4 regions of the Pseudarthrobacter cremeus genome follow, and region 4 is predicted to be linked to each of the others. Evidence: riboswitches for the same ligand, from Rfam matches in the RefSeq annotation. Region 4 holds a riboswitch; each other region holds the start of a gene.
The links. A riboswitch is a leader RNA that binds a small molecule or an ion and turns the genes downstream of it on or off. The one in region 4 is predicted to bind thiamine pyrophosphate.
Positions count from the first base shown of each region.

Region 1: another riboswitch for thiamine pyrophosphate. It lies ahead of thiC (phosphomethylpyrimidine synthase ThiC); the one in region 4 lies ahead of thiO (glycine oxidase ThiO).
Region 2: another riboswitch for thiamine pyrophosphate. It lies ahead of ACS5PJ_RS04020 (ECF transporter S component); the one in region 4 lies ahead of thiO (glycine oxidase ThiO).
Region 3: another riboswitch for thiamine pyrophosphate. It lies ahead of thiD (bifunctional hydroxymethylpyrimidine kinase/phosphomethylpyrimidine kinase); the one in region 4 lies ahead of thiO (glycine oxidase ThiO).

Region 1 covers NZ_JBPZHC010000001.1:682,499-689,976, reverse strand. The annotation lists gene ACS5PJ_RS03090 (glucose-6-phosphate dehydrogenase) at 1-474, opposite strand, end outside; gene ffh (signal recognition particle protein) at 564-2,144, shown strand; gene ACS5PJ_RS03080 (alpha/beta fold hydrolase) at 2,248-2,982, shown strand; gene thiC (phosphomethylpyrimidine synthase ThiC) at 2,965-4,791, opposite strand; TPP riboswitch at 4,786-4,892, opposite strand; gene ACS5PJ_RS03070 (hypothetical protein) at 4,912-5,640, opposite strand; gene ACS5PJ_RS03065 (sensor histidine kinase) at 5,797-7,478, shown strand, end outside.
Region 2 covers NZ_JBPZHC010000002.1:66,384-73,861, reverse strand. The annotation lists gene ACS5PJ_RS04035 (glycoside hydrolase family 25 domain-containing protein) at 1-93, shown strand, start outside; gene ACS5PJ_RS04030 (energy-coupling factor transporter transmembrane component T family protein) at 52-846, opposite strand; gene ACS5PJ_RS04025 (ABC transporter ATP-binding protein) at 843-2,432, opposite strand; gene ACS5PJ_RS04020 (ECF transporter S component) at 2,432-3,082, opposite strand; TPP riboswitch at 3,147-3,288, opposite strand; gene ACS5PJ_RS04015 (heme-degrading domain-containing protein) at 3,346-3,888, shown strand; gene ACS5PJ_RS04010 (DUF4235 domain-containing protein) at 3,925-4,188, shown strand; gene mnhG (monovalent cation/H(+) antiporter subunit G) at 4,285-4,692, opposite strand; gene ACS5PJ_RS04000 (MrpF/PhaF family protein) at 4,682-4,960, opposite strand; gene ACS5PJ_RS03995 (Na+/H+ antiporter subunit E) at 4,957-5,502, opposite strand; gene ACS5PJ_RS03990 (Na+/H+ antiporter subunit D) at 5,499-7,106, opposite strand; gene ACS5PJ_RS03985 (Na(+)/H(+) antiporter subunit C) at 7,103-7,478, opposite strand, start outside.
Region 3 covers NZ_JBPZHC010000001.1:584,439-591,916, reverse strand. The annotation lists gene ACS5PJ_RS02600 (Rne/Rng family ribonuclease) at 1-2,496, shown strand, start outside; TPP riboswitch at 2,660-2,757, shown strand; gene thiD (bifunctional hydroxymethylpyrimidine kinase/phosphomethylpyrimidine kinase) at 2,799-4,283, shown strand; gene rplU (50S ribosomal protein L21) at 4,557-4,865, shown strand; gene rpmA (50S ribosomal protein L27) at 4,925-5,188, shown strand; gene obgE (GTPase ObgE) at 5,305-6,894, shown strand; gene proB (glutamate 5-kinase) at 6,884-7,478, shown strand, end outside.
Region 4 covers NZ_JBPZHC010000004.1:124,121-131,598, reverse strand. The annotation lists gene ACS5PJ_RS09125 (DNA-methyltransferase) at 1-169, opposite strand, end outside; gene ACS5PJ_RS09120 (DEAD/DEAH box helicase) at 178-1,893, opposite strand; gene ACS5PJ_RS09115 (RNB domain-containing ribonuclease) at 2,183-3,679, opposite strand; gene thiE (thiamine phosphate synthase) at 3,758-4,516, opposite strand; TPP riboswitch at 4,544-4,664, shown strand; gene thiO (glycine oxidase ThiO) at 4,659-5,930, shown strand; gene thiS (sulfur carrier protein ThiS) at 5,927-6,163, shown strand; gene ACS5PJ_RS09095 (thiazole synthase) at 6,168-6,989, shown strand; gene ACS5PJ_RS09090 (4a-hydroxytetrahydrobiopterin dehydratase) at 7,049-7,478, shown strand, end outside.

The DNA of each region.
Region 1 (7,478 bases), on a different contig from region 4:
AAGCGTCCGGTTCAGCGAACCTGCCGACGCCTCGCTGGAACCGAAGGGCTTCTCCATCACCAGACGCGTCCCGGCCGGAACCTGCCCCGGCTTCAGCGTTTCACAGGCGAGCTGGCTGACATGGGGCGGGAGGGCAAAGTAGACCGCTATGGGGCCGTCCAGCGCTGCCAGCAACGAGGCCAGGGCCCCGTCCGCCGTCACATCCAGCTGATGGTATTCCGTCGCCTTCGCCAAGGCTGTCAGCGCCTTTTTCCCCGTAGCACCCGCTGTCTCCGCGGCATCGGCGAAGGCATCGTGGACCCGGGCGCGCCACTTTTCCGGGGGCCAGTCATCCGAGCCTGCGCCCACCAGCCTGAGCCCTTCGGCGCGGCCTTTGGCCACCAGCCGGGCAAGGCCGGGCAGCAGCAGCCGTCCGGTCAGATCCCCGGAGGCACCCAGGATGAGCAGGGTTTTTACACTCGTTTGGCTCGTCACCTACGACAGCATGCCATCATGCAGGCCCGTCTTGGTACCCTAGATAGTCGAGTCCCACCTGTAACTCCACTGAAAGAAGTGCGCGGCGCGTGTTCAATTCACTCTCTGACCGGTTGACAGCAACCTTCAAGAATCTCCGTGGCAAGGGCCGCCTCACCGAGGCCGATGTCGATGCCACCGTACGGGAGATCCGCCGCGCCCTCCTGGATGCCGATGTTGCCGTTCCCGTGGTGCGCGAGTTCACGGCACGCGTGCGTGAGCGCGCCCTCGGGGCCGAGGTGTCGGGGGCGCTGAACCCCAGCCAGCAGATCGTGAAGATCGTCAACGAGGAACTGGTTGAGATTCTCGGCGGCGAGACCCGTCGCATCCGGATGGCCAAGACCGGACCTACCATCATCATGCTCGCCGGCCTTCAGGGTGCCGGTAAAACCACGCTCGCGGGAAAGCTCGCCAAGTGGCTGAAGTCCCAGGGCCACAGCCCCATCCTGGTGGCATGCGACCTCCAGCGCCCCAACGCCGTCACCCAGCTGCAGGTGGTCGGCAAGCGTGCCGGCGTTCCCGTCTTTGCCCCGCACCCGGGTGCTACCTCGGAACTGGAGCACCCGGCGGGTGACCCTGTCGCCGTCGCACGCTCCGGCGTCGAGGAGGCGCGGCAGAAGCTGCACGACTTCGTGATCGTGGATACCGCCGGCCGGCTCGGTGTCGATACCGAGATGATGGAGCAGGCGCGCCAGATCCGCCGCGCCATCGTTCCCAACGAAGTGCTCTTCGTCATCGATGCCATGATCGGCCAGGACGCCGTCAACACGGCCATGGCCTTTGATGAGGGCGTCAACTTCACCGGCGTCGTCCTTTCAAAGCTCGACGGCGACGCCCGCGGCGGTGCCGCGCTCTCAGTCGCGTCGGTCACCGGGAAGCCCGTCATGTTCGCGTCCACCGGCGAAGGTGTTGACGATTTCGAACTCTTCCACCCGGACCGGATGGCTTCACGCATCCTGGACATGGGCGACGTCCTGACCCTGATCGAGCAGGCGGAGAAGAACTGGGACAAGGATGAAGCTGCCCGGATGGCGAAGAAGTTCGCCGACCAGGAAGACTTCACCCTGGACGACTTCCTCTCCCAGATGCAGCAGATCCGCAACATGGGCTCCATGAAGAAGATGCTCATGATGATGCCGGGTGCGCAGAACATCCGCCAGCAGCTGGAACAGTTTGATGAGCGCGAGATCGACCGTGTCGAAGCCATCGTCCGTTCCATGACGCCGCACGAACGGGTCGCGCCGAAGATCATCAATGGCTCCCGCCGGGCGCGCATTGCCCGCGGTTCCGGCGTCCACGTGTCCGAGGTCAACGGATTGCTGGAGCGTTTCGCGCAGGCGCAGAAGATGATGAAGAAGATGGCGCAGGGCGGCGGCATGCCCGGGATGCCGGGAATGCCCGGCATGGCCGGTCCCGGCGGTGCCCGCAAGGGGGGCAAGAACGCGCCCAAGAAGAAGGCCCGTTCCGGCAACCCGGCCAAGGCGGCCCAGGAACTCAAGGACGCAGAGGCGCGGCGGGCGGGGGCGGCCAAGGCCCTGCCCACCGGCGCAGCGTTCGGCCAGCAGGGCGGCGACTTCGACCCCTCGCAGCTGAACCTGCCCAAGGGTTTCGACAAATTCCTCGGCAAGTAGCCAGGTCTCCAAAGCCCGGCATCCTGTCCCTTTGGTGGGGGCTCAGCACGGGATTCGGTGCCGCCTCCTGATGGATGTCGGCACCGTCAAATAGGGTTGGGTCATGTTCAAGCAGAGGGTAGTGTTCGTGCACGGCGCCGGGCCTTTCGGGGCGGCCGCGTGGCCGCGCCAGCACGGAATGGCGCTGGCCTACGATGCCCTGTTCCTGCGGCGCCACGGCTTCGACCCCGTCGCCGGGCCCATGGAGTCTTCCTTCACGGAGGACACCGCCATCATCCTGCGTTCGCTGGCCGATGACGGCCGCGGAGGGGCCGGCGGCCACGTTGTCGCCCATGCCCAGGGCGCCATCGCCGCCATGATGGCGGCCGTCCAACGCCCGGACCTCGTCTTTTCCCTGACGCTGGTGGAGCCGGCCTGCCTCTCGCTGACCGCTGAACTGCCTGCCACCTCAGCCCATGTTGCCCTGATGCAGCCGCTTTTTGACGTCCGGCACCAGTTGGGCGATGAAGACTTCCAGCGTGAGTTCCTACGCAGGATGTTTGCGGCGGACCTGCAGGAGCCTTCCTCCGTGGAGGAAAAACGGTCCGCCCGCCGGCTCCGGCTGCAGGTACCTGCCTGGGAAGCTCCATTGCACATAGTTCCAGGGGTCCCCACCATGGTGCTGACAGGCGGCTGGGAACCGCTCTACGAGGAAATCGCCGGCTACCTCCGGGAAACCGGTGCCGTGCACCGCGTCGCCGCGGGCGGGCACCGGCCCCAGGATTCGGCGGAAGGGGACCGCGCCATCCGGTCCTTTATCGCCGATGTCAGCAGGTCAGCGTCAGTTCAGGCGTCCTGAGGCGGCCTCACCGTCGGTTGCCGGTACCTGCAGTTCCGGCAGATAGACCTTGCCGCCGGAGGCCATGAACTCCGCACTCTTTTCCCGCATGCCGCTGTAGGCCGCCGCGATCGCTTCCTGGGAATCGGCTGAACCGTATTCGTCCCGGATGTCCTGGCTGATCCGCATCGAACAGAACTTCGGCCCGCACATGGAGCAGAAATGCGCGGTTTTTGCGGCCTCTGCGGGCAGGGTTTCGTCGTGGAACGCCTCCGCCGTGACCGGGTCCAGGGAGAGTGCGAACTGGTCGCGCCAACGGAATTCGAACCGGGCTTTGGACAGGGCATCGTCCCGTTCATGGGCGCCGGGGTGGCCCTTGGCAAGATCCGCGGCGTGCGCGGCGATCTTGTAGGTGATCACGCCGGTCTTGACATCGTCCTTGTTGGGCAGGCCCAGGTGTTCCTTCGGCGTGACATAGCAGAGCATGGCCGTGCCGTAGCGGGCGATCTCGGTGGCGCCGATGGCGGAGGTGATGTGGTCATAGCCCGGGGCGATATCGGTGACCAGGGGGCCGAGGGTGTAGAACGGGGCGCCCTTGCAGAGTTTCTGCTGCCGCTCCACGTTCTCCCGCACCAGGTGGAAGGGCACGTGCCCGGGACCTTCCACCATGACCTGGACATCGAACTCCCAGGCCCGCTGGGTGAGCTCGGCCAGGGTATCCAGCTCGGCGAACTGCGCGGCATCGTTGGCGTCCGCCGTCGCTCCCGGACGCAGGCCGTCGCCCAACGAGAATGCGACGTCGTACTTGGCAAAGATTTCGCAGAGTTCGTCGAAGTGGGTGTACAGGAAGTTCTCCTGATGGTGCGCCAGGCACCAGCCGGCCATGATGGAGCCGCCGCGGGACACGATGCCGGTGACGCGGTTGGCCGTCAGGGGAACATAGCGCAGCAGCACGCCGGCATGGATGGTCATATAGTCCACGCCCTGTTCGCATTGCTCTATCACCGTGTCCCGGAAGATTTCCCAGGTCAGTGCGTTGGCTTCGCCGTTGACCTTCTCCAGGGCCTGGTAGATGGGCACGGTACCGATCGGCACGGGTGCGTTGCGGATGATCCACTCGCGGGTTGTGTGGATGTCCTCGCCGGTGGAGAGATCCATCACCGTGTCCGCGCCCCACCGGGTGGCCCACTGCAGCTTGTCCACCTCGGTGGCGATGGAACTGGTGACCGCTGAGTTGCCGATGTTCGCATTGATTTTCACCAGGAAAGCTTTGCCAATGATCATCGGCTCGGATTCCGGGTGATTGATATTGCTGGGGATGATGGCACGTCCGGCTGCCACCTCGCTCCGGACAAGCTCCGCGTCGCAGTTCTCCCGCAGTGCAACAAACCTCATCTCCGGAGTGATGATGCCCGCCCTGGCATAGTGCATCTGGGTCACCGTCCTGCCTTCGACGGCGCGGCGGGGAACCGGCCGCGTGCCTTTCCACTCCGAGGACGCGGCCCCCCGGCGGACGGCCGAGCGGCCGTCGTCGAGCAGGTTCCGCTTGCGGCCTGAATAGGGCTCCGTGTCATGCCGCCCCTCAATCCAGGAGGATCTGAAGGGCTCCAGGCCGACGACGGGATCACTGCCGGGGCCCGCCGTGCGGTACACCTGCAAAGGGGTGTTGGCTTCGCCGTTGGGCGAGGGGTCCAAGGCAATCTCGGTGACGGGGACCCGGATGCCATTGTCCGGATCCTCAAGGTACGCCAAGGAATGGGATTTCAGTGACGCGGTGTTGTTGATTGCCCCGGCGTGGACAGGGCTGTGCTGTGTTTCGGTGGTGCTCAAGGGATACTCACTTCCTTCGCCGGCATTACCCGGACAGGTTCAACGGTCGCAGGCAGCGTCAGCCTGATCTCAGCCCATGCAGGGCCCCCGTGTGGTCGTAGACGAAGCTACCACAGCCAGCTAGGCCCTGGAGACCGGCGGCAGGTCCCAGTCATCGTCTGCTACGCGTAGGATGGCCAGCGACACCATGAGGCATGCGAACGTCGTCAGTCCCCAGCCAAGGGTGACATCCAGCCAGCGGTTCGGGATGACTACCGCGGCGATGAAATGAAATGGCTGCGACACGATGAGGGCGATGGCCACCCACCAGCGGACCAGTCCTGATCGGCCAAGGGCGATCCCCGCGAGGATCATGCCGGCGATGTGCCCGACCAGCCAGCCGAAACCTGTCACCGCCGCTATGGGCGCCCCGAGCAGGACGTCCGTGACCCCCACGATCTGCTCGGTTCCGATACCGACTGCAGCCATGGCATGGATCGATGCTTCCGAGTTTCCTGCGGCGTTCCAGTTGGCAAATGCCAGGAAGCTCAAGGCCGCTCCCAGGGTTGCCAGTACGGGGGAATGGCGCCTCGCGACAAATCCCAAGGCCAGGACCCCGGCGAGCATCGCAGGATAGGTCGCCAGCCCCAGCCAGGCGATGCCGGCCGAGGTTTCCGGATGCGCGATGGTGCTTTCGATGATCTGGCGGCCGTCCATATCCGTCCAGAAGGGCATCACTGCCCGTCCCACGGTGATGCCCAGGGGGCCAAGGGGAATGAGCACGGCTATCAGGAGACGCCAGAAGCGGCGCAGATCGCGGGCCTTCCTTCCAGTTGTTTTGCTCTCAATTCGGGCTGCTGCAGTGGACATATTCCTGCCTTTCGTTGTTCCGGGACACCCGATCGGCATCCCGGCTTCATCCCAGAGTGAACGTCGTCCGGCATGTGCGGATCGCGGCTGGCGCGGGACTTTTCCTCCGTGCCACCACTGATGCCCGTGGTCATGGGACGGGCATACACTGAGCCTGTGTTGTGGCCCCGGCTCGCTTCGTTTGCCATTGCGGCAGTCACCGTCGCAGCCTTGGTCGCGGGACTCGCCGGACTGTCCCGCATCACGGACCCGCAACAGCTGACGGCAATCCTCATCCGCATGAGCGCTGGCGTGCCTGCGCTGCTGCTTGGGCTCCTGGTGGCGGGCCGACGCCCGGCAAACCCTGTGTCTGCATTCCTTTGCCTGGCCGGCGCCAGCGCCATTGCCGTCGGAAGCATGGACGCGTACCTCGCGGCGGCGGCCCGGAGCGGCAGCACTTTGCCGGTCAGTGGCCACCTCGTGGCGCTGACGGAGGGGGCGTGGATGATGTTCTTTTTGCCCTGGGCGTGGATCCTGCTGGTGTTCCCGGACGGCAGGCTTCAGGACCGGTTCGACAGGGTGCTGGCGTGGGTTCTACCGGCTATAGTTGTGGCGTTTAATGTGCTGGCGGCGTACGCTCCGGACCCTCCGGAGCGGGCATATCCGCTAACGGAGCCCGCTTTTCCGCAGTCCGAAGCCGCCGGAATGGCTGCCGCTGCCCTGCTTCCCCTTTTCCTGGCTGCACTCATTGCCAGCGCCATCTCCCCGCTGCGCCGGTACAGAAAAGCGAACGATCCCGAACGCGAGCAGTTGCGTTTTCTGACCCTTGCTTCAGCAGCGGTGCCGGCAACCCTCCTCCTCGGCTGGTTCGGCTATCTCCTGCTGGGTAACGAAGCAATCGTCATCACCGGGATTGCCTTCCTCTACGCAGCGCTGCCCGCCGCCATCGCAGCGCCAATCCTGCGGCGCACCCTTTATGACGCCAACCGCGCCCTGATCCGGTCCACGAGCCACGTCTTCATGGCGGTTGCCGTGGCGGCCGTGGTCCTCGCGGCGGCTTCCCTTGCGGGGAACAGCGAAGGGAACGCCAGGACCCTGGTCGTGGCGGTGGCCACCGCCGGCGCAGTGCTGCTGCTTCTGCCCGTGCGTGGCGTCGTCGAACGCAGGCTCGGCCAATGGCTTTTTCCCGCAAGGGAGCGTGCTCTTGAAGCCATCAACGGACTCCTCCAGAGGATCCACGACGGTACCTCGCAACCTGAAGACCTTGAGTCTGTGCTGCGCCGCGCCGTCCGGGATCCCGGCCTGCGCATTGGATACAGGCTGCCAGGTGAAGCTTTGTATCTCGACGCAGAGGGGATGGCCCTGCAATCTTCAGCCGGACACGCGCGGATTGAACTGGGCGGCGAGGCTATTGGCATGGTGGCGCCGGGAGCAGGCCAACGTGCACCGGGAGCAGACGTGCTCGCTGTCATCGCGCATCCGGCGGAGCTGGCCCGGCTCAGGCTCCAGTTGGCATCCGCGCTGCGCGAGGTTGAGGCCAGCCGGGAACGCCTTGTGAGGTCCAATTATGTAGAGCGGCGCCGGCTTGAGCGGGACCTTCACGACGGCGCCCAGCAGAGGCTGGTGGCAATCGGTATGTCGCTGCGGCTTCTTCAGCGGCATCTGGGGCCAGGAGATGCCGGCGTGATGACTGCCCTGGAAGAGGCGGTCAGCGAACTTGGCACTGCCGTTGCGGAATTACGGCAGCTGGCCCACGGCATCAGGCCAGGGAGCCTGGACGACGGACTGGAGGCAGCGCTGACCCATCTCACAAGCCTCCTTCCGGTTCCGATCGTCCTCGAGCTGCCGCCGGGCGCGGC
Region 2 (7,478 bases), on a different contig from region 4:
GCCCTGACCCAATTTGTGTCACGCGGCTTCGATTATGACTACCCGTGCAGTTCAGCGCCAGACGAAGTTCCAGGTTCCCAGGCCGGCGGCTGAAACAACAGCCGCCGCCGCGATCAGGACCCCGCCCAGCAAAACCCAGACATCCAAAAGGGAGTACGTGGACTCCCGTGCCCATGTTCTTTGCCCGCTGCCAAAACCCCGGGCTTCCATGGTGACGGCCAGCCTGGAGGCACGCCGGATGGCCTGGACCAGCAGGCCGAAACTCTGGCCCAGCGTAGCGCGCAGCCGATGGAGGGGACTTCCGTGCGAGCCCACTCCACGGGCACGGCGCGCCATGCCGATGGTCTGCCATTCCTCAGCCATCAGCCCCACAAGCCGCATCGCGGCCAGGGTGCCAAGCACAAAACGGTGCGGCAGCCTGGCCTTCTGGGCCAGGGCATCGGCGAGATCGGTGGGGTCCGTGCAGCTCATCAGCAGGATGGCGGGCAGTGCGATCGCCAGCCCGCGGAGCACAAAGCCAAGCCCCAGCTGCAGTGACCCTTCGCTGATGGACCAGATCCCGACGTCGAGCAGTACAGTTCCGCTGTCCGCCGCCACGATCGCGGTGCTCCAGCCGCCCAGGGCCGCCGCGAGGATGAGCGGCCAGGCCCGCTGCCACAGGAGCCCGAGCGTCAGGCCGGCCAGGGGAAAAAGCGCGAACTCTGCCAGCAGCGCCGTAGTGGCAGACACCCAGTCAATGGAGAGGGCCAGCACCAGGGTGACCAGGAAGACGGCCGCGAATTTTGCCAGCGGGTTTGCCCGGGTGAGGAGGGCGTGGTTTCCGCCCAGGTTCAGTGCCGCCCTCACGGGGCACCGGCTTCCAGGCGCGCCTCGCCCAGCGACGCCGGGCCAAGGTGCAGTCCGGTGCCGCCCAGGACCGCACTGAACTCCTGGTCGTGGGTCACCGAGACCACCGCGGTTCCGGCATCGAGCAGTTCAGACAGGAAAGACGCGAGTTCCGCCCAGGTGTTGGCATCCTGGCCGAACGTCGGTTCGTCAAGCACCAGCACCTTCGGGTGGGCCGCCAGGACCGTGGCCACCGAGAGCCGCCGTTTTTCGCCGCCCGAGAGCGTGTACGGATTGGCGTCCACCAGGTGCGTCAGGCGGAGCCGTTCGAGCAGGTCATCCACCCGTTCCTCCCCGTGGCCCAGGTGGCGGGGACCGAACATCAGCTCGTCCAGCACCCGGCCGGTGACGAACTGGTGCTCGGGCTCCTGGAAGACCGTTCCGATGCGTGAAATCAGTTGGTTGGCTTTCCACTTGAAGGGATCAATTCCTGCCCCCGCGCTCAGGTCGACCGCGGCGGACACCTTACCGTGCACCGGTTCAAGCAGTCCGGCGAGCGTCAGGGCGAAAGTGGACTTTCCGGCGCCGTTGGGGCCCGTCACCGTCAATGCCTTGCCTTCCCGGACCTGTGCCGCCACCCCGGCCTGGACCGCCACCGGGGGGATGGTTCTGAAGCCACGGCGGAGCGGACGCCCGCGGGAGACAGCCAGGTTTTCGGCGGCCAGCAGGAGGTCGCCGGAACCGGCGGAGGTGCGGCTTCGGGTTGCCGGAACATACCCCGGCACCCAGACTCCTGCCGCGATCAGCATGTCCCGCGCCGCTGCCAGCACCTGGTCCGGGGGGCCGTCCAGCAGGACCGCCGAACCGTTGGCCGAGCCGGGCTGCAGGACCACGATCCGGTCCACCAGGTCTTTCCAGACGGACACCCGGTGTTCCACCACCACCAGCGTTGCACCGGTTTTGTCCAGGCAGCGGCCCACGGCGTCGCGGACCTCAAACACGCCGTCAGGGTCGAGGTTGGCCGTCGGTTCGTCGAGCAGGATCAGCCCGGGCCGCATCGCGAGGATGCCCGCCAGAGCCAGCCGCTGCTTCTGCCCGCCGGACAGGGCCGACGTCGGGTGGTCCAGCGGGAGCCCGGCGGAACCCCGCGTGCCGGCGGCACCGGCTTCACCCGCGGCACTACGCAGCCCGACGTCGTCGAGCGCCTCGTGGACCCGCCGCCAGATCTCGTCCCGCGGAACGGCCAGGTTCTCGGCGCCGAAGGCGACGTCGTCACCGAGCCGGGAAAGGACCACCTGCGTTTCCGGGTCCTGCTGCATCAACCCGGAACGGCCGCGCTGGCCGCGGGGAACAACGCCGTCGATCAGCAGCGAACCGGTCTCGTCGGCGTCGTCACCCTCGTCCCCCAGCACCCCGGCGAGGGCGTGCAGCAGCGTGGATTTGCCCGCGCCGGAGGGGCCCAGCAGGAGCACCCGCTCGCCTGGACCGATCTCCAGGTCGAGCCCCTGGACGGCGGGGGCGGAGCGGCCGGCGTGCCGCCAGCCCCAGCCGCGCGCGGACACCGCGGCCGGGCGGACCTCCGCGGTGCCGGCGTCGGAAGCGGTCATCAGCTGAAGGCAGGCTCCGAAGCTGCCTTCCGCGACGCGAAGGAGCTCAGCACACCGGTCCGGGCCAGGCCGCGGGTTGCGATCCAGGACAGGGCGCCGGCAATCACTGCGCCGGAAATGGTGCAGAACACGATGTAGGCGAGCTTGTCACCGGGTTCGTAGGCGATGTTCCAGCCCCAGGGGAGGAAGGAGTCGTTCAGGCCGCAGAACAGTCCGGCACCTGCACCGGCCAGCAAGGCCGCGATGAGGTTGTACTTCTGGCGCAGGAAGGAGCCGAACCTGAACTTGCCGTACACGAGCAGGAAGAACACCAGCTCGGCGCCCAGGCCCTGAAGAACCCCGGAAATCAGCACCGTGGCACCGTACTGCGAGCCCATAATGAGCTCACCGGTGGCGGCGACGGTTTCGCAGAAGAGGGCTGCGCCTGGCTTGCGGATGATGAGCATGCCCAGCACCGCGGGGATCATCCAGCCGCCGGCCAGCAGGCCGGTCAGCGGGGGGTAGACGGCGTTCATCGGTGCGGAAACGATGCCGGCGCCCTGTGACCACGCCCAGAAAATCACGCCGCCGGCGATCGCGATAAGCGCGGCCACCACAATGTCTACGACGCGCCAGGTATTGGTTGTCTTGTTGAATGCTGCAGTTGTCATTGGTCCTCCTGAGGAACAGGAGGGGAAAGTGCACCCGGCAAGCGGCGCTGCCGCCGCTGCCGGACACTTCGAGAACTCGACTCCCTTGCGCCGGTACTAACCGGATCAGGTTCGAGGGTCTGCGGCTGTCCGCACTCTCAGCGCCCACCTACGGTTCCCTGGCAATGCCAGTGATGTCCGACGGCGGCGCTCCCCTGTCGTAAATAAATCTGCCCTGTTGGGCGTGGTCCAGTTTACACCGCCGGCGGGGTAGATTGTGGGCCATGACCTCCGAATCGTCCCCCGTTACAGCCTTCGATCCCGACTCGGGCGAGGACCAGCCCCGCGCCGCCCTCGAAGCCCTGACAGCCCGGATCGACGCCGAGGTCAGCGAGTTGCAGTTTCCGCGTTTCACCAAGGATGATGCGCTGAACCTGGGGCTGCTGCTGGTGGAGCTTGGCAAGAGCCGCAAGCTGCCCATCGCCATCGACATTTCCAGGGCGGACCAGGTCCTGTTCCACGTGGCGCTGGAAGGCGCCACGCCGGACAACGAGCACTGGGTGCGGGCCAAGCAGCGCACTGCGGCACGGTATGAGATCCCCTCGCTGCAGGTGGGGTTGCGCGCCCGGCTGCGGGGCGGCCGGATCGAGGACCAGGGCTGGTATGACGAGTCCATGTACGCGGCCCACGGCGGCTGCTTCCCTGTCTATGTCACCGGCGTCGGCGCTGTGGCCACGGTGACGGTTTCGGGCCTGCCCCAGCAGGAGGACCACGACCTTGTGGTGGAAGCGCTGCGGGAGATCCTGGCGTCCATGCGGTTAGGCTAAGGTCAGTCCGTTTTTCGCCCGCTAGGAGTCACACGAATGAACCTTTTCATCAAGCTGCTTGGCACCGGGGTCAGCCTCGGCGCCGGCTTCCTCGGCACCAAGGTAGTCAACGCCGTGTGGGAGAAGTCCACGGGGCGCAAGCCGCCCACCGGCAAGCACGAGGACACTCCCACCACACTGCGGTCAGCCCTGACCTTCGCGCTCATCTCGGCCTCGGTCAGCACCGTCATCCAGGTGCTCGCCAACCGCGGCACCCAGCGCGCCATCACCCGCTTCGCCAAGTCCCAGGACATCGTCTAGCAGGCTGTCCGGCACCGGCGGGAAGGCCGGGGGCTGTCCCGCGCCGGCGGAACGGCCGGTCTGTCCGGCACGGGCGGGAAGGCCGGCCGCCCTTAATCAGTCCGGACGGCCGGCGTCGGACGCTTCGTCCCGGGCGGTCTGTGCCGCCTTCTGAACCACGGCTTCCAGCTCATCGGAGCTGAGCAGCTCACGGTGCAGGTGCTTGGTGCGGTACCCGGCGCGGCCAACCATGTGCGCGGACACCGGCACCGTCAGGAGCTGGAAGATCCACGCCACCAGCAGCACCGGCCACACCCACAAGGTGCGCATCTGCAGGCCGATGGACGCCAGCAGCAGGAAAAGGCCCAGGACCTGCGGCTTCGTGGCCGCGTGCATGCGGCTGAGCAGGTCCGGGAAGCGGAGCAGGCCGACGGCGGCGGCAAGGGACATCAGGGCACCCACCACCATGAACACGGCGGATACGGTGTCGATGATGATGTCCACCGGAATGGCTTCAGGATTCATTGGGCTGCTCCCGCCGGCCGGCCACGAAACGCGCCACCGTGGCCGAGCCGACGAAGCCGACGATCGACAGCGCCACCAGCAGCATCAGGTTGTTCAGGTGCCGGTTGACGGCCATGTCGACGCACAACGCCGCGCCCAGGATGGCCAGCAGGACGTCCGAGGCCAGCACCCGGTCCAGCAGCGATGGCCCGCGGGCAATCCTGATGATGGCTCCTGCGGCCGCCAGCGAAAGAATGACTGCGGTGACAGCCAGGACGGTCTGCATCATGCTGCGGCCTCCTGCCGGATCGTTTCGAGTTCTGCCGGCGTGCCCATGATGCGGATCAGGCCTGCCTCGATGCTCCGCACTTCCTGGCGCAGTTTCTCCACACCTTCAGGGGTGCTGATGTTGAGCGCATGGAGGTACAGGGTGGAGGTGGAACGGTCCACTTCCACCACCAGGGAACCGGGGATCAGCGAAATGACGTGCCCTGTGGCAGTGACCATGAGGTCCTGGTGGCTGCGGAGCTGGACGGCGACGACGGCGCTGATCACCCGCGGTCCGCGGACCGCGGCCAGGTACATGACGTCGATGCTGGCGGCCACCACCTTTCCCATGAACCGCACGGCGAACGGGACGGCGTGGAGGATGTTGAACCGGCCGCTCAGTTCCACCGGAGGCAGATAGAACATCCGCGCCACCAGCACGGCCAACAACGTACCGAAGAGCAGGTTGCCGGGGCTGAAGTCCTGCCACAGCGCGCCCCAGACGATGACGAGCCACACGAGCAGGGGAAGTTCCTGCCTCAGGGAAATCCGACGGCGGCTCATTTTCCGCCTCCGGCCTTCAGTGCCAGCGGCGGTACAGGCGCGTCCTCGCCCAACACCGCTTGGATATATGAGGTGCGGTCAAGCATTTCCTGGGCGGCATGGTCGGCAACACCGAAGAGCGGGCCGGCGAAGACGGTGAGCGAAACGCCGAGCAGCACCAGGCCCACGGTGGGGCCAACCATTGTCCGGGGCAGCAGCGTGACGTTGGTGCGGCCGGCCCTGCTGCCGGTGTCCGAATCCTCAGGCGCGGCCAGCAGCACGGGGTCCGGGTACTCGGCGTCGGAGGGCTTGCGCCAGAACGCGCGGTTCCAGACCCGGGCCACGGCCAGGAGCGTCAGGAGGCTGGTCACCACTCCGCCGATCACCAGGGCGTAGGCCAGCGGGGTGCCCAGTTCGATACCGGCCTGGATCAGGCCCACTTTGCCCAGGAATCCGGAGAACGGCGGGATGCCGGCAAGGTTCATGGCGGGCACAAAGAACAGGATGGCCAGCACGGGCGACAACTTGGCCAGGCCCGCCAGCCGGTCCACGGAGGAACTGCCGCCGCGGCGTTCGATGAGCCCTGTGACCAGGAAGAGGCTGGTCTGGATGGTGATGTGGTGGGCCACATAGAAGACAGCGGCGCCCAGCCCGGCCACCGATGACATCGCCAGGCCGAAGACCATGTAGCCGATGTGGCTGACCAGGGTGAAGGACAGCAGTCGTTTGATGTCGCTCTGGGCCAGTGCACCCAGGATTCCCACCACCATGGTCAGTAACGCCGCGATCATCAAGGGCGTGTTCAGACTGTCACCGGGAAACAGCAGGGTTTCGGTGCGGACCATCGCGTACACGCCGACCTTGGTCAGCAGGCCCGCGAACACGGCGGTTACCGGTGCAGGCGCGGTGGGATAAGAGTCAGGCAGCCAGAAGGACAGCGGGAACACAGCGGCCTTGATGCCGAACGCCACCAGCAGCATGACGTGCAGCAAGGTCCGGGTCCCCTCGTCCAGGTCCGCGAGTTTGATGGCGAGATCGGCCATGTTCACGGTTCCGGTGGCCCCGTAGACCATGGCGATGGAGATCAGGAACAGCACTGAGGAAACCACGGACACCACCACGTAGGTGACACCGGCGCGGATGCGCGGGCCGGTCCCGCCCAGGGTCATCAGGACGTAACTTGCCGTCAGCAGGATTTCGAACCCGACGTACAGGTTGAACAGATCCCCTGACAGGAACGCATTTGAGACCCCGGCCACCAGGATCAGGAAGGTGGGGTGGAAGATCGACACCGGCGCGTCCTGGTCGCCGTCGGCCATTCCCTGCCCGGTCGCGTACACCAGCACCGCCAGGCTCACCGCGGAGGACACCACCAGCATGAGGGACGAGAACTGGTCCACCACCATCACAATGCCCCAGGGCGGCAGCCAGCCACCGATGTGCACGGCGGACGTCCCGCCGTCCCACACCGACGCCAGCAGCACGCACTCGAGCAGGAGCGTCAGTGACAGCACCCCGATGCTTACGGCGCGCTGGGACCGGGAATGGCGGATCAGCAGGAAGGCCAGGGCGGCCCCGAGGATGGGAAGGACGACGGCGAGCGGGGCAAAGCTTGCGATGTTCACTTCACACCTCCTTCGGGGCCAGGGTTGAGGTTGCGTGATCCGGGCTGCTCTTCCGCTGCGGCATCGGCGGCAGGAATTTCCCGCGAACCGGCCGTTATGGTCGCGGCCGTTCCGTGGGCGTCAGCCGCCGGGCCATGGTCGGAGAGTGAGCTCCCGTCGCCGCCAAGCATCGTCAGGGGAAACTCGGAGGTCTCGGCCGGAATCTCGGCGTCGTCCTCGGCATCAAAGCTTGGGGTCTCGGCGACGCGAAGGTCCTCGAGGTCGTATTCGATTTCGTCCTGGCGCGCCAGGACCCAGGTGCGGTAGATGATGCCGAGCATGAATGCCGTCACGGCGAAGGAGATGACGATAGAGGTGAGGATCAGGGCCTGC
Region 3 (7,478 bases), on a different contig from region 4:
GAAGGCGTGACGTCCCGCCGCCGTCGCCGCCGCCGCCGTGGCGACCAGGACCTTGAGTTGGCCGGAGGGGAAGGCGACGATCCGCCCAACACGGTGACCCGCGTCCGCGCACCGCGTGCCGCCACCGAAGCGCCGGTGAACAACCGCGTGACGTCCGTCAAGGGCTCCACCAGGCTCGAAGCCAAAAAGCAGCGCCGCCGTGAATCCCGCGATACCGGCCGCCGCCGCACCGTCATCACCGAGGCCGAGTTCCTGGCCCGCCGTGAATCCGTTGACCGGCAGATGATCGTCCGCCAGCGCGACGACAGAATCCAGATCGCCGTCCTCGAGGACGGCGTCCTGGCTGAGCACTTTGTCTCCAAGACCCAGCAGGACTCCCTGATCGGCAACGTCTACCTCGGCAAGGTGCAGAACGTCCTGCCGTCCATGGAAGCGGCGTTCGTTGATATCGGGCGCGGCCGGAACGCGGTCCTCTACGCCGGCGAGGTGAACTGGGAAGCCGTCAACCTCGAAGGCAAGCAGCGCCGGATCGAGAACGCCCTGAAATCAGGCGATACCGTGCTGGTCCAGGTCACCAAGGATCCCGTTGGCCACAAGGGCGCACGACTGACCAGCCAGATCTCCCTGCCCGGCCGCTACCTCGTGTACGTGCCCGGCGGCTCGATGACCGGCATCTCCCGCAAGCTGCCCGACGTCGAACGCAACCGCCTCAAGCGCATCCTCAAGGACCGCCTCCCCGAGCACGCCGGCGTGATTGTCCGCACCGCTGCCGAGGGTGCCTCCGAAGAGGAACTCACGCATGACATCAACCGGCTGCGGGCCCAGTGGGAAGGCATCGAAAGCCAGTCCACCTCCACCAAGATCCTCGCCCCGGAACTGCTTTACGGCGAACCGGACCTCACCATCAAGGTGGTCCGCGACGTCTTCAACGAGGACTTCTCCAAGCTGATCGTCTCCGGTGAAGAGGCCTGGGACACCATCGAGGCCTACGTCACGTACGTTGCACCGGACCTGGTGGGCCGCCTGGAAAAGTGGACCACGGATCAGGACATCTTCGCTGCCTGGCGGATCGACGAGCAGATCCACAAGGCGCTCGAACGCAAGGTCTTCCTGCCTTCCGGCGGCTCCCTGGTGATCGACCGTACCGAAGCCATGACGGTGGTGGACGTCAACACCGGAAAGTTCACCGGCAGCGGCGGCAACCTCGAGGAAACCGTCACCAAGAACAACCTTGAAGCAGCCGAAGAAGTGGTCCGGCAGCTCCGGCTCCGCGACATCGGCGGCATTATTGTCATCGACTTCATCGACATGGTGCTCGAGTCCAACCGCGACCTTGTCCTGCGCCGCATGGTGGAATGCCTGGGCCGCGACCGCACCAAGCACCAGGTCGCCGAAGTAACGTCGCTGGGCCTGGTGCAGATGACCCGCAAGCGGATGGGCACCGGGCTCCTCGAGGTCTTCGGGGAGCAGTGCGAGACCTGCGCCGGCCGCGGCATCGTCACCCACGACGATCCTGTGGAACACCGCCGGGCCAACACTGTCGCTGCCGAGCACCACGTGCAGCGTGCAGACAGCCACCGGGTGGACGGGCCGCGCACCGATCAGCGTCCTGACCAGCGCATGGACAACCAGCGCGGAGACAGCCAGCCCGGCGGACGCACTGACCGCAAGCGCCGCCGCGGCCGTGGAGGCCAGCCACTGGAGGTGGCGCCGGCAGCCCCGGTACAGATCCACACCGTCCACCCCGACCCCAGCGACGCGGAGCGCCACGCCAAGGCAGAGGCCACAAGGGCTGCACTGGCAAACATTGCCGCTGCTGCCCACGCTGCGCACCTGCACGAAGAAGAGGTTGCGCAGGCAATAAGCGCGGCAGGTCAGGCTGCTGCTGTGGAACCGGCAAAAGCACCAACGCAGGCATCTTCACAGGCATCAGCCCCGTCCCCGGCCGCGGCAGAACGCTCTGAGACTGACGCCACGGGCCGCCCGGCCACTGTGCTTACGTTCGGCGGAGAGCAGGTCGTGCTGCCGTTCGTGGAGCACCACGCCGATCACCCGCAGTCGCCTGCACTGACCCTGGACCGTCTTGCCGAGGCTTTCGCCAACCTGGGTGCGCCGGTTCCCGCTGAAGCAACGCCAACGGCCCAGCCGGCCGAAACCACTTCGGCAGCGGACACGGCCGCACCAGGCCAGGCTGCCGGGCGCCCCGAGGCCGGGAACCAGGCACGCCGGCTGCCGGCCGCGGAGGAGAAGGACTACTCGGACCACACCGCGGACCAGTCCCGCACCCGACGCCCGCGGCGTAACCGCAGTGCCAGCCGTGCCCAGGGCGCAGCCAATGCCACGTCGGTGGAGCACCACGAGGCTGTTCCAACAGCTTCCACCGGGCACTCCCACGCCGCCAAAGCGCCGGAGCACACCCAGGCCCCTGCGGCCCCCAAGGCCGCGGCCGAGGCTCCCATCATCCTCGGCGTAGGGGTTCCGGCCTCGGAGCTTTAACCCCGCCGGAACTCTGACGAGTCCACCGGGTTGCCCGGCCAGTCCTGAATTGCACAGGGCCGGCCGGGCATCGCGCTTTAACCGCTTCATGCGGTTCACGGGATGCGGCGGCGTGGCCCATGACGTCATGGAAGGCCGGAGCCTGTGCGAAACGCTAGGCTGGACCACTGACACGGGGTGCCGCGCAGAGTGCCGGCTGAGATCCAGACCCGTTGAACCTGTCCGGTTAGCACCGGCGAAGGGATGTCTCCTTGGCTCCTGCATTTGTCCTTCCCCAGGCCGCACCACGCCAGCCCGCAACGGTGCTCGAACGGCGCGGTATTCCACGCGTTCTCTCGATCGCGGGCTCCGACCCGTCAGGTGGCGCCGGAATACAGGCCGATCTCAAAAGCATTGCTGCCCTCGGCGGCTACGGCATGGCGGCCATCACCGCCCTGACCGCCCAGAACACCAGGGGCGTCCGGGCCGTGCATGTTCCGCCCGCTTCCTTCCTCGCCCAGCAGCTGGATGCCATCAGCGAGGACATCACCATCGACGCCGTCAAGATCGGCATGCTCGGTGACGCTGAGGTGATTAAGGTGGTGCGCGACTGGCTCGAAAAAGTCCGTCCCGCCGTCGTCGTTCTTGATCCGGTGATGGTGGCAACCAGCGGGGACCGGCTCCTGGAGGAGTCCGCGGAAGGGGCCCTCAGGGAACTGCTTCACCTGGCGGACCTGATCACCCCCAACCTGGTGGAACTCGCCCTCCTCCTCGGCGAGCCGCAGGCGCCTGGCTGGCCGGAGGCACTGCAGCAAGGACTCCGGCTGTCTGCCGCTACCGGCGCCACCATCCTGGTCAAGGGCGGCCACCTCGACGGCGGTGACTGCCCCGATGCCCTGGTCAACTCCTCGGGACTGCTCTCCAAAGAAGTGGTGGAGCTGGCGGGGGAGCGGGTACGTACCCGCAACAGCCACGGCACCGGCTGCTCGCTGTCTTCCGCAATGGCGGCTGCGCAGGCCCGGCTGGGGGACTGGGAAGCCGCTCTTCGCCAGGTGAAGCCGTGGCTGGCCGGAGCGCTGCAGGCCTCCGGCCAGCTGGAGGTGGGTGGTGGCAACGGCCCGATCCACCACTTCCATCACACGCAGCCGGCCCCGGCAGAGGGGGAATTCGCTGAGCTGCTCCGGCAGGCGGCTGCGCCGGAGCTGGAAGCGATCTACAGGCTGGAGTTCATCCGGGACCTGGGAACCGGCGCACTGTCCGAGGGGCAGTTCGCGTATTACCTCGCCCAGGATGCCATTTACCTCAACGGCTACTCGCGGGTGCTGGCCCGGGCCAGCGCGCTGGCGCCTACGGAAGCCGCCCAGCTTTTCTGGGCACGCTCCGCGCAGCAGTGCCTGGAGGTTGAATCCGAGCTGCACAGGACCTGGCTCAGTTCCCGCCCGGCGGGGGCGGGCCTGGGGCCGGTCACGAAGTCGTATGTGGACCACCTGCTGGCCGCATCCGTGTCCGGAAGTTACGGAGCGCTGGTGGCGGCCGTCCTGCCCTGCTTCTGGCTCTACGCGGAGGTGGGCAGGACGCTGCACGCGGAGTTCGTCGCCGCAGGCGCACCGGCGGCGCATCCCTACGCCGATTGGCTGCGGACCTACGCTGACGAGGGTTTCGCCCAGGCCACCCGTGAGGCCATCGCCCTGGCCGACGACGCCGGGCGCAGGGCTTCCGGGGACGAGCGGGCAGCCATGATTGCCGCGTTCAGCCAGTCCTGCCGCTTCGAAGTGGAATTCTTCGACGCGCCGCGCCTGCACTCCTGAGCGTAAACGGCCGCTTCAGCCGGTACGATAGTCGGGCACGGTTTCCTGGTTGTGGGTGTTGGATCTGCTTGTGGGTCCTATCACAGACAACCGGCCGTAACCAGCCTCATTTGCGGCCGAAGGCAAAATTAGCGTATTCTAGATCTTCGGTGCTTACGCCAACACTTGGGTTACGACCCCACGGCGTTGAGGCACAGCGAGAGCCCAGCCAATTATGGACCCAGGTTCCGCACGCAAATCTAGTAATAAACGTCGAGAGAAGTGAGTTCCCAAGTGGTGTACGCGATTGTCCGCGCAGGCGGCCGGCAAGAGAAGGTCTCCGTTGGAGACTTCGTTACCCTCAACCGCGTCGCCGGTGGAGCTGGCAGCACCATTGAGCTGCCCGTCCTGCTCCTGGTTGACGGTGAGAAGGTCACTGCCGCAGCTGCGGACCTGGCCAAGGTAACTGTCACGGCTGAGATCCTCAATGACCTCCGCGGTCCGAAGATCGTCATCCAGAAGTTCAAGAACAAGACCGGTTACAAGAAGCGCCAGGGTCACCGTCAGGAACTGACCAAGGTCAAGATCACTGGTATCAAGTAACCTTCGTTACTGTTCAGGTTTTCAGCAGATTCCCCAGAATTTAGAGGCAGGCATTTCAAATGGCACATAAAAAAGGCGCGAGCTCCACTCGCAACGGTCGTGACTCCAACGCCCAGTACCTCGGCGTCAAGCGCTTCGGCGGCCAGGTAGTTTCCGCAGGCGAGATCATCGTCCGCCAGCGCGGCACCCACTTCCACCCGGGTGCCGGCGTAGGCCGCGGCGGCGACGACACCCTGTTCGCACTGACCCCGGGAGCTGTCGAATTCGGCACCCGCCGCGGTCGCCGCGTAGTCAACATCGTTGCTGCTGCAGCTGCAGAGTAACAAATAGTTCTGAAGCGGTGGAGCGGACCTGTTGGTCCGCTCCACTGTTCTTTTAACCGCATTACAATCGTCTTGGTGCCTGCGGGCGTCCAGGAAACAGCACTGAGGAGATCCACGTGGCGAGCTTTGTAGACCGGGTAGTACTGCACGTATCCGGCGGTACCGGCGGCCACGGCTGTGTCTCCGTCCACCGGGAGAAGTTCAAGCCTCTCGGCGGACCCGACGGCGGCAACGGCGGCGACGGCGGCGATGTCATCCTGCGCGTCGATCACCAGACCACCACGCTGCTTGACTACCACCACGCCCCGCACCGCCATGCCACCAACGGCGGCCCCGGAATGGGCGATTGGCGTGGCGGAAAAAGCGGCGAAACCCTGATCCTCCCGGTCCCCGACGGCACCGTGGTCAAGTCCAAGGACGGAACCGTCCTGGCTGACCTGGTCGGCGAAGGCGCCGAATACATTGCCGCGGCCGGCGGACAGGGCGGCCTCGGCAATGCCTCGCTGTCCTCCCAGAAACGCCGTGCCCCGGGCTTCGCACTCCTCGGCATCGAAGGTGATTCCAGCGACATCGTGCTGGAGCTGAAGTCCATCGCGGACATCGCCCTGGTGGGCTTCCCCTCTGCCGGGAAGTCCAGCCTGATCGCGGCCATGTCAGCCGCGCGGCCCAAGATCGCCGACTACCCCTTCACCACCCTCATCCCCAACCTCGGCGTGGTCCAGGCCGGCGATATCCGCTTCACCATCGCTGACGTCCCTGGCCTGATCGAAGGCGCCAGCGAAGGCAAGGGCCTGGGCCACCACTTCCTGCGCCACGTGGAACGCTGCGCTGCACTGGTGCACGTGCTGGACTGCGGCACGCTCGAAGCCGACCGCGATCCGCTCTCCGACCTGGCCATCATCGAGGCCGAACTGGAAAAGTACGCGGTGGACATGAGCTACGCCGGGACCGACGGCGAAGTTGTCCCGCTGAACCACCGCCCGCGCCTCGTGGCCCTGAACAAGGTTGACCTCCCGGACGGCAAGGACATGGCCGAGTTCGTTCGCCCGGAACTGGAATCCCGCGGCTACCGTGTCTTTGAAATCTCAGCCACCAGCCACGAAGGCCTCCGTCAGCTTGGCTTTGCCATGGCGGAAATCGTCCAGGCTGCCCGCGACACCCTTGCCGCGGCACCGCCGAAGGTCCAGCCGCCCGTGCTGCGCCCGCGCGCTGTGAACGAGGCCGGCTTCAAGATCCGCCGCGAGGAAAAGAACCTGGAGCCGCTGTTCCGCGTCCTCGGCGACAAGCCCGTGCGCTGGGTCAAGCAGACCGACTTCACCAATGAGGAAGCCATCGGCTATCTCGCAGACCGCCTGGCCAAGCTCGGCGTGGAAAATGAACTCTTCAAGCAGGGTGCCAAGCCGGGCGACACCGTGGTGATCGGTGAGGACGACGGCGTCGTCTTCGACTGGGAGCCCACCATGATGGCAGGAGCCGAGCTGCTTGCCGCTCCGCGTGGCACCGACGTCCGCTTTGCAGACATCGGCGACCGCCCCACCCGCGGCCAGAAGCGGGACGAGCAGCAGGAACGCAAGGATGCCAAGGCAGCCGCCCGCGCCGAGCTCGAGGCCGAACGCAAAGCCGGGATCTGGACCGAGTCGGTCAGCAGCCGCAGGGTCGCCAAGCCGCTCAAGGAGAGTGGACTGGGCGCAGACGATGACCAGTAGCACTGCAGCCGCGGTTCCGCAGCAGCGGACCGCGGACCGCACCGTGCTCTCCGGTGCCCGCAGGATTGTGGTCAAGGTGGGTTCGTCCTCTCTGACCAGCATCAAGGGCGGCATCTCCGAGGAGTCCCTCACCGCACTGGCGGACGCGCTGGCCGCCAAGCGGAACTCCGGCACGGAGATCATCCTGGTCTCCTCCGGGGCCATCGCGGCGGGCCTGGCACCCCTTGGCCTGGCCAAACGGCCGCGTGATCTTGCCACCCAGCAGGCCGCGGCCAGCGTGGGCCAGGGCCTGCTGATGGCCCGGTACACCCAGGCCTTCGGTGCCCACGGCGTGACCGTCAGCCAGGTGCTGCTCACCGCGGATGACCTGATGCGCCGCAGCCAGCACACCAATGCCTTCCGCGCCCTTGACCGGCTCCTGAACCTCGGCGTGGTGCCGGTGGTCAACGAAAACGACACTGTGGCCACCCACGAAATCCGCTTCGGGGACAACGACCGCCTCGCTGCCCTGGTGGCCCACCTGGTCCGCGCTGACGCGCTGGTGCTGCTCTCCGACGTCGACTCCCTGTACGACGGCCCGCCGT
Region 4 (7,478 bases):
TGGTGAGCACCATCCGGGTTTCCTGGCGCTTCTGGACCCTGCCGGTGTTGAACGGCGGGTCAACGTATATCAGTGTGAAGGCGCCGTCCGGCAGCGTGGGGAGGAACTCCGCGTTATCCGCGTGAACCACCAGGTTGCTGCCGTCCGGCGCCCAGACGGTGTCAGTCATTGAGGTTTTTAGGCCTCGGTGCTGCCGGGAAGCGAGCCGTTGTCCGCACCGGCCACCACTTCGCCGTTGCGGCGGCGCGTCCGTGTCCGGCTCCGGCGGGTACGTGAGGGCTGCTCGGCCTCGGACGGTGCCGTTGCCGGGCTTTCGACGGCTGGGCCGGTCCCTGCCGCCGCGGCTTCTGACGGACGACGGCGGCGCTCACCTGAGCGGCCGGCCGAATCGCCGGTGCCGCGGGAGCTCCGTACGCGGTCGCGGCTGGTGTCACGGGCACCATCGCGGGCGCCGTCACGTGGGCCGGCGGACCGTGTGTTGCTGTCCCGTCCGCTGCTGCGCGTGTTCTTCTTTCCGGTTTCGCCCAGGTCCTCCAGGACCTCGGCATCAACCCCGGCGAGGGTGCGCTTATTGCGGGGGAGGCGCCCCTTGGTTCCCTCCGGAATGTCCAGTTCTTCGAAGAGGTGCGGCGACGAGGAGTACGTCTCCACCGGCTCAGGGACGCTCAGGCCCAGTGCCTTGTTGATCAGGCCCCAGCGGGGCATGTCGTCCCAATCGACGAAGGTCACTGCGGTACCCTTGTTGCCCGCGCGGCCGGTGCGGCCCACACGGTGCAGGTAGATCTTTTCGTCCTCGACGCACTGGTAGTTGATCACATGCGTCACGTCGTCGACGTCGATGCCGCGGGCGGCTACGTCTGTGGCAACGAGAACGTCAACCTTGTTGTTGCGGAACGCGCGAAGGGCCTGCTCGCGGGCGCCCTGGCCGAGGTCGCCGTGGATGGCTGCGGCGGCGAAGCCGCGGTCCACGAGTTCCTCTGCCACCTTGGCGGCGGTGCGCTTGGTTTTGGTAAAGATGATGGTGCGGCCACGGCCACGTGCCTGCAGGATACGGGCAACAACTTCGATCTTGTCCATGCTGTGGGCACGGTAGATGAGCTGGCGGATGTCGCGCTTGGTCAGACCCTCGTCATCGGGGTCGGCGGCGCGGATGTGGGTGGGCTGCGTCATGTAGCGGCGCGCCATGGCAATGACGGGGCCGGGCATGGTGGCGGAGAACAGCAGGGTCTGGCGGACCGCAGGGGTACCGGCGATGAGGGTCTCGACGTCGGGCAGGAAGCCCAGGTCAAGCATCTCGTCAGCTTCGTCCAGAATGACGATCTTGACGTTCTTCAGGCTCAGGTGCTTCTGCTTGTAAAGGTCGATCAGGCGGCCGGGGGTTCCCACCACAATCTCGACGCCCTTCTGCAGGGCCTCCACCTGGGGCTCATACGCACGGCCGCCGTAGATGGTGGTTATGCGGGCGTTGCGCTTGCGGGACGCGGTCTGGAGGTCGTTGGCCACCTGCACTGCCAGCTCGCGGGTGGGGACGATGACCAGGGCCTGGGGGGCGCCCGGGACGGCGAGCTTGTCAAAGCCGGCGTCGTCCGGTCCCACCACGCGCTGCAGTGCGGGGATGCCGAAGCCGAGGGTCTTGCCGGTGCCGGTCTTGGCCTGGCCGATGATGTCATGGCCTGACAGTGCCACCGGCAGGGTCATGGCCTGGATGGGGAAGGGGTGGGTGATCCCGGCGTCAGCCAGGGATTCCACGATGTCGGCGCGGACGTTGTAGTCCGCGAAGGATTTCTCCTCGATCTCGTGCGGCTTCTCGTCCGAGATGATGGTCTCTTCCGGTTCGAGGGTCTCGATGCCGGAGTCGTCAGTCAGCAGTTGGTGGGTATGCAATTCACTCACAGGGGAGTTTCCTTATTCATTTGGGCATTGGCGCTGCCTGCTCAACGGGCCGGCCGAAGCCGTTCCGGAGCACGCTCGAAGCGCGCAAGCAAATCCAGTGGAAGCCGATCGCGGGCTATCTAAATGCTGGCACTGGTGACCAACTGGTACATCTCAAGATCGCGTAGGGGCGGGCTTGTTGAATTCAAAATCAAGGAAATCAACGACCGGGCATCCATTTCTACTTCTTCAGTCTAGCCGTAAGGACCCCGAATACCGGTTTCAGCCACTTCAAACCGGGCGCGGAAGGCTATGCCAGCAGTTCGAAGTGGACCTCACGGGCGGCGATGTCCGAGGAGATCAGGCGGACCCTGACCTTGGTGCCGGATTCCATGTCACCGGCGCACCGGGCTGTCACGGCGGGTTCGGCGATCTGGATGATCCCTGAAGGCCCATTGCCGTTCTTCCCGTTTCCGTTCTTCCCGTTGCTGCTCTTTCCGTTCCCGATATCCTTCTGCGGTTTGGAACCCGAAATCACAATCGCATCAAAGTCCTGCCCGATGTGGTTGACCAGCAGGGCAGCCTCCACGGTGTCCAGGGCCATGCGCTCCATCCGCGCCGCCAGCTGATCAGATCCTGCCATGATCTCCGGCAGGGAGGGCAGTGCCTCCCGGGCCCAGTCCGGAACCGGCCGGCCGTTGCTCAGGGCCTCGCAGATCACCAGGACAAAGCGGTCGATCAGCCTGCGCAGCGGTGCAGTGGTGTGGGCATACGCGGCGCCGATGGCCGACTGGATGGCGTCGTCCGGGACAGTTCCGTCGAACGCCGTGTAGCTCGCACCACGGAACAGCATGCCGGCGGAGTGCAGGATGGCAAGCTGCCGGGGGTGGGTCGGATCGAGGCTGCGGAGGTATTCGCCGTAGCTGGTTTTCCCGTCCCACGGCTTGCCCAGGGCCTCGGTCTGGATCCTGAAATGCCGCAGCGACCTCTCGTCCGGGGCCGGCATGGTGCGCAGGATTCCCACTTTCCCGTCAAGCATCAGCTTGGCGGCCGCCATGCCGGTCATCAGCGAAATCTGGGCATTCCAGTCCTCCACCGGAAGCTGGGGCGCCGCGGCAATCCGGTAGCCGCCGTCGGGCAACTGGACGATTTCCTGTTCGGGCATGTTCAGGCTCGCACCGCCGCGCCGGCGCTCCAGCTCAACGCGCTTCAGGCCCACTTCCTTCAAGAGCTGCAGCACCGGGTTGTTTGATCCGGCATCGAGTTCGGCCTGGACGCCCTTGTAGGAGAGCTTGGCCCGGCTGGACATCCTGGCCCGCCGGACGGCCACAGAAGATACCTGTGCGGCGTCGTCCAGTTCAAACTCCCAGACAAACGCCGAGCAGAGCTGGCCGGCCAGGAGGCTCCCGGCCCCTTCGCTGATGACCTCCGGGTGCAGCGGGATACGGCCGTCAGGGGCGTAGAACGTCTGGCCCCGCCGTCGCGTTTCGGCGTCCAGGCCGCCACCGGGGCGGACGAAGGAAGGGACGTCGGCGATGGCGTACAGCACGCGGTACCCGCCGCCGTCGCGCTCGATGAACAGCGCCTGGTCCAGGTCGGTGGACGACGCCGGATCGATGGTGAGGAACTCGATGTGCGTCAGGTCGGCTTCGGGCAGTTCGTGGGAGGCGACGGCGTCCTCGGCATCCCGGACGGCCTCCTCCGGGTAGGGCCCCGGCAGTTCCAGCTCAGTCCGAAGCGCACTTAGAGCCGCCTCAAGGGCGTTGGTGTGTTCGCGGACATAGGGAGCCAAACGATGATGTGACACAAAAGTCAGATTAGCCCGGTTTCCTCAGATCGTGCACGCGTTGACCCGCCGCGCGGGGGATTGTCAGGCAACGCGGTGTCAGGCGGCACCCGCGTCCAGAGCAGCCAGGAGTGCCGCGGCCGCAGCCGCCGGGTCCGTGGCCTCTGTGATGGCACGCACCACCACAATCCTGCGCGCCCCGGCCGCCACCACCTCTTCGACGTTGCCCAGGTCGATTCCACCGATCGCGAACCAGGGAACGGTTTCCTGGTCCCCGCCGGCCGCCCGCACGGCCTCGGCTGCATACTCCACCAGCTCCAGCCCGACGGCGGCCCGGCCGGGTTTGGTGGGTGTTGCCCAGACCGGCCCGACGCAGAAATAGTCCAGGCCGCCGTCGGGCGCTGCCAGTGCCGACGACAGCCGAATGGCGCCTTCCACCTGTTCCGGGGTATGTGTCGAAAGCCCGATCACTCCGTTTCCGCCAAGCAGCGAGCGGGCGGATGCCACCGGCAGGTCCTGCTGTCCGATGTGGAAGACCGGCGCGCCGGACAGAAGGGCGATGTCCGCGCGGTCATTGACTGCCCAGAGGCGCCCGTGCCGCTCGGCCGCCGCCCGAAGCACCGCCAGCAGCTCCAGTTCCTCGGCGGCCTCGATCTCCTTGTCGCGGAGCTGGATGATGTCTACGCCGCCGGCAAATGCCGCTTCCACGAACTCGCCGAAGTCCCCCCGGTCCCGGCGTGCATCGGTGCAAAGGTACAGCCGGGCGCTGCGGGGGAGTCCGCTGCCGGAATCCGGTGTGGAGCCCGCCGTGGAAGGAACGGCGGAGGGACCTGAAGAGGGTGTGGAAGTCACGTTCATGGAAGCCAGCCTAATTCCCCTAAACTGGGCGGGTACTGCGGGAGCCCGTTGCAGCCGTCATAAAGCTGCCGGGCTGAGAGGGCGTCACAGCCGACCGCTTGACCTGATCCGGCTAATACCGGCGTAGGGAAGGAACCCCTTGATGCTTCACGCTGAGAAGACACTTCGGGCTGACGTGGCCGTGATCGGCGGCGGAGTCATCGGCCACTGCATTGCCTGGGAGGCGCGGCGCTCGGGACGTTCCGTTGCCCTGATTGACGACGCCCCGGGGCAGGGCGCCAGCTGGGCGGCTGCCGGCATGCTGGCCGCGGTGAGTGAACTCCACTACCAGGAGGAAGACCTCCTGGAGCTGATGCTCGAATCCTCAGGACTCTGGCCTGCTTTTGCAGCGGACCTTGCCCGCGCAGGAGCAGCGGATACCGGCTACCTGACGACTCCCACCCTTGCTGTCGGGGCGGACGCTGCGGACCGGCGGGCCCTGATGGACCTGCGCGCGGTGCAGCAGGCCCACGGCCTGCAGGTTGAACCGCTCACCGTCCGCGGCGCAAGGCTCAAGGAGGGCCTCTTGAGCCCCGCCATTTCCTGTGCCCTGGAAATTGCCGCTGACCACCAGGTGGATCCGCGGAAACTGGTGGTGTCCCTGCGGGAGCTGCTTGCCACCCATGGGCCCGGCGCCGTAACCGCAGTTGACGGGGCCACCGGAGGATTCGCCGTCGATGAGCGCGCCGGGTCCCTTCTCTGGGAGAACGGCCGCGTCGCAGGCGTGGGCCTGGGACATGGCCGAACAGTCCAGGCCACGGAAACCATTGTGGCCAACGGGTTGCAGGCGCCGACCCTGGGCGGCTTGCCGGCGGGACTGCACCTTCCCCTCCGGCCTGTCTACGGCGACATCCTGCGGCTGGCTGTACCCCGGCACCTCCGCCCGCTGGTCACTTCCACCGTCCGAGGGCTGGTCCGGGGCGTGCCGGTCTACATCGTTCCGCGGCAGGACGGCTCAGTGGTGATCGGGGCCACCCAGCGGGAAGATACCGTGTCCGCTTCGGAGGAGTCCCTCACAGCGGACACCGCCGTCTCAGCGGGCGGCGTCTACCAGCTGCTGCGTGACGCCCAGGTCCTGGTCCCTGCGGTCTCGGAGCTGGAACTCCTGGAATGCACGGCCAGGGCGCGGCCCGCCACCCCGGACAACGCACCGCTCCTTGGCCGCGTACCCGAGATTCCTGGGCTGATTATTGCCACCGGCTTCTTCCGCCACGGCGTGCTCCTGGCTCCGGCGGCGGCCGTCATCTGCCGTGAGCTCATGGACGGCCGGGAGGACCGGCGCTGGGCCGCCATGAGCCCATCAAGGTTTTCACGCCCGGAGACCCCCGGCCACGACGTGCCGGACGCGATCGACCACCAAAAGGAACCAGCATGATCATCACCCTCAACGGTTCGCAGCATGCCGTAGCCGACGACGCCTCAATTTCCACCCTGGTCAGCCAGATCACCGGCCGGCCGCTCGCCGCCAATGGCCAGGCGACTGACGGGAAGAAACTCGGCGTCGCCGTCGCGCACAACTCCGAAGTAGTACCCCGCAGCCAGTGGTACGTCACAGCGCTCGCCGAAGGTGACGACGTCGAACTGGTCACCGCAGTCCAAGGAGGCTGACACCATGACAGAAACCGGCACCATCCCAACACAGGGAACAGAACAGCCAGTGCATGGCGACCCCCTGATCATCGACGGCGTCGAGCTCGGCTCCCGCCTCATCATGGGCACGGGCGGAGCCCCCAGCCTGGACGGGCTGGGCGCAGCCCTGCTGGCGTCCGGGACCGAGCTGACCACCGTGGCGATGCGCCGCTATTCGCCCGCCGAATCGGGGTCGTTGTTCCAGCTCCTGGTGGACCACGGCATCCGGATCCTGCCCAACACTGCGGGCTGTTTCACCGCCCGCGACGCGGTGATGACGGCAGAACTGGCACGCGAAGCGCTGGAGACCGACTGGCTAAAGCTGGAAGTCATCGCGGACGAACAGACCCTGCTGCCGGATGCCGTCGAGCTGGTGGATGCCACTGAACAGCTCGTGAACCGTGGCTTCAAGGTGTTCGCCTATACCAACGATGACCCCGTCCTTGCACTGCGCCTGGAAAACCTGGGTGCCACCGCCGTGATGCCGCTGGGCGCCCCTATCGGCACCGGCCTGGGCATCCTTAACCCGCACAACATCGAACTGATCGTCTCGCGTGCCTCGGTTCCGGTGGTCCTTGACGCCGGCATCGGGACGGCGTCGGACGCCGCGCTGGCCATGGAACTGGGCTGCGATGCCGTGCTGCTGGCCACTGCGGTAACGCGCGCCCAGAACCCGGCCCTGATGGGCGAAGCCTTCAAACACGCCGTTATCGCCGGTAGGCTGGCGAAAGCGGCCGGCAGGATACCGCGCCGTGAGCACGCCTTGGCATCATCGGCCATGGAAGGCCGGGCAGAGTTCCTCTAGGCCGGCCCCTGGTGCCGTCCGCCGGGCCGGGCTCTGGAGTACTAGCCGAGGAGTCCGCCGTGGCCGGCAAGGAAGACATACTCACCCGTGAACGGATCGACGCTGTCCTGGCTGCACTGCCGGACTGGCGGTACCGGCTGGGCGGGCTGGTGACTGTCTACAAGGCGCCGACGTCGGCCGCCGCACTCGAGCTGATTGCCGCCGTCGGACGTTCCGCGGAAGAACAGAACCACCATCCCGACCTGGACTGGCGGTACAACCGGGTGTTTATCCGCTTGACGTCCCACGACGCCGGGGGCCAGGTCACCGAGCGGGATGCGGCTGCTGCGCAGGCAACGAGTTCCGTGGCCGAAGAGCTAGGGGCAGAGGCGCAGCCGGGGCTGTTCCGCACGGTGGAGATAGGCATCGACACCGCGGACCCCGGCGAGATCGCCGAAGTGTGGCGCGTGGCGCTGGGGTACAGGAAGGGGCCCGGCGGGGACCTCGTGG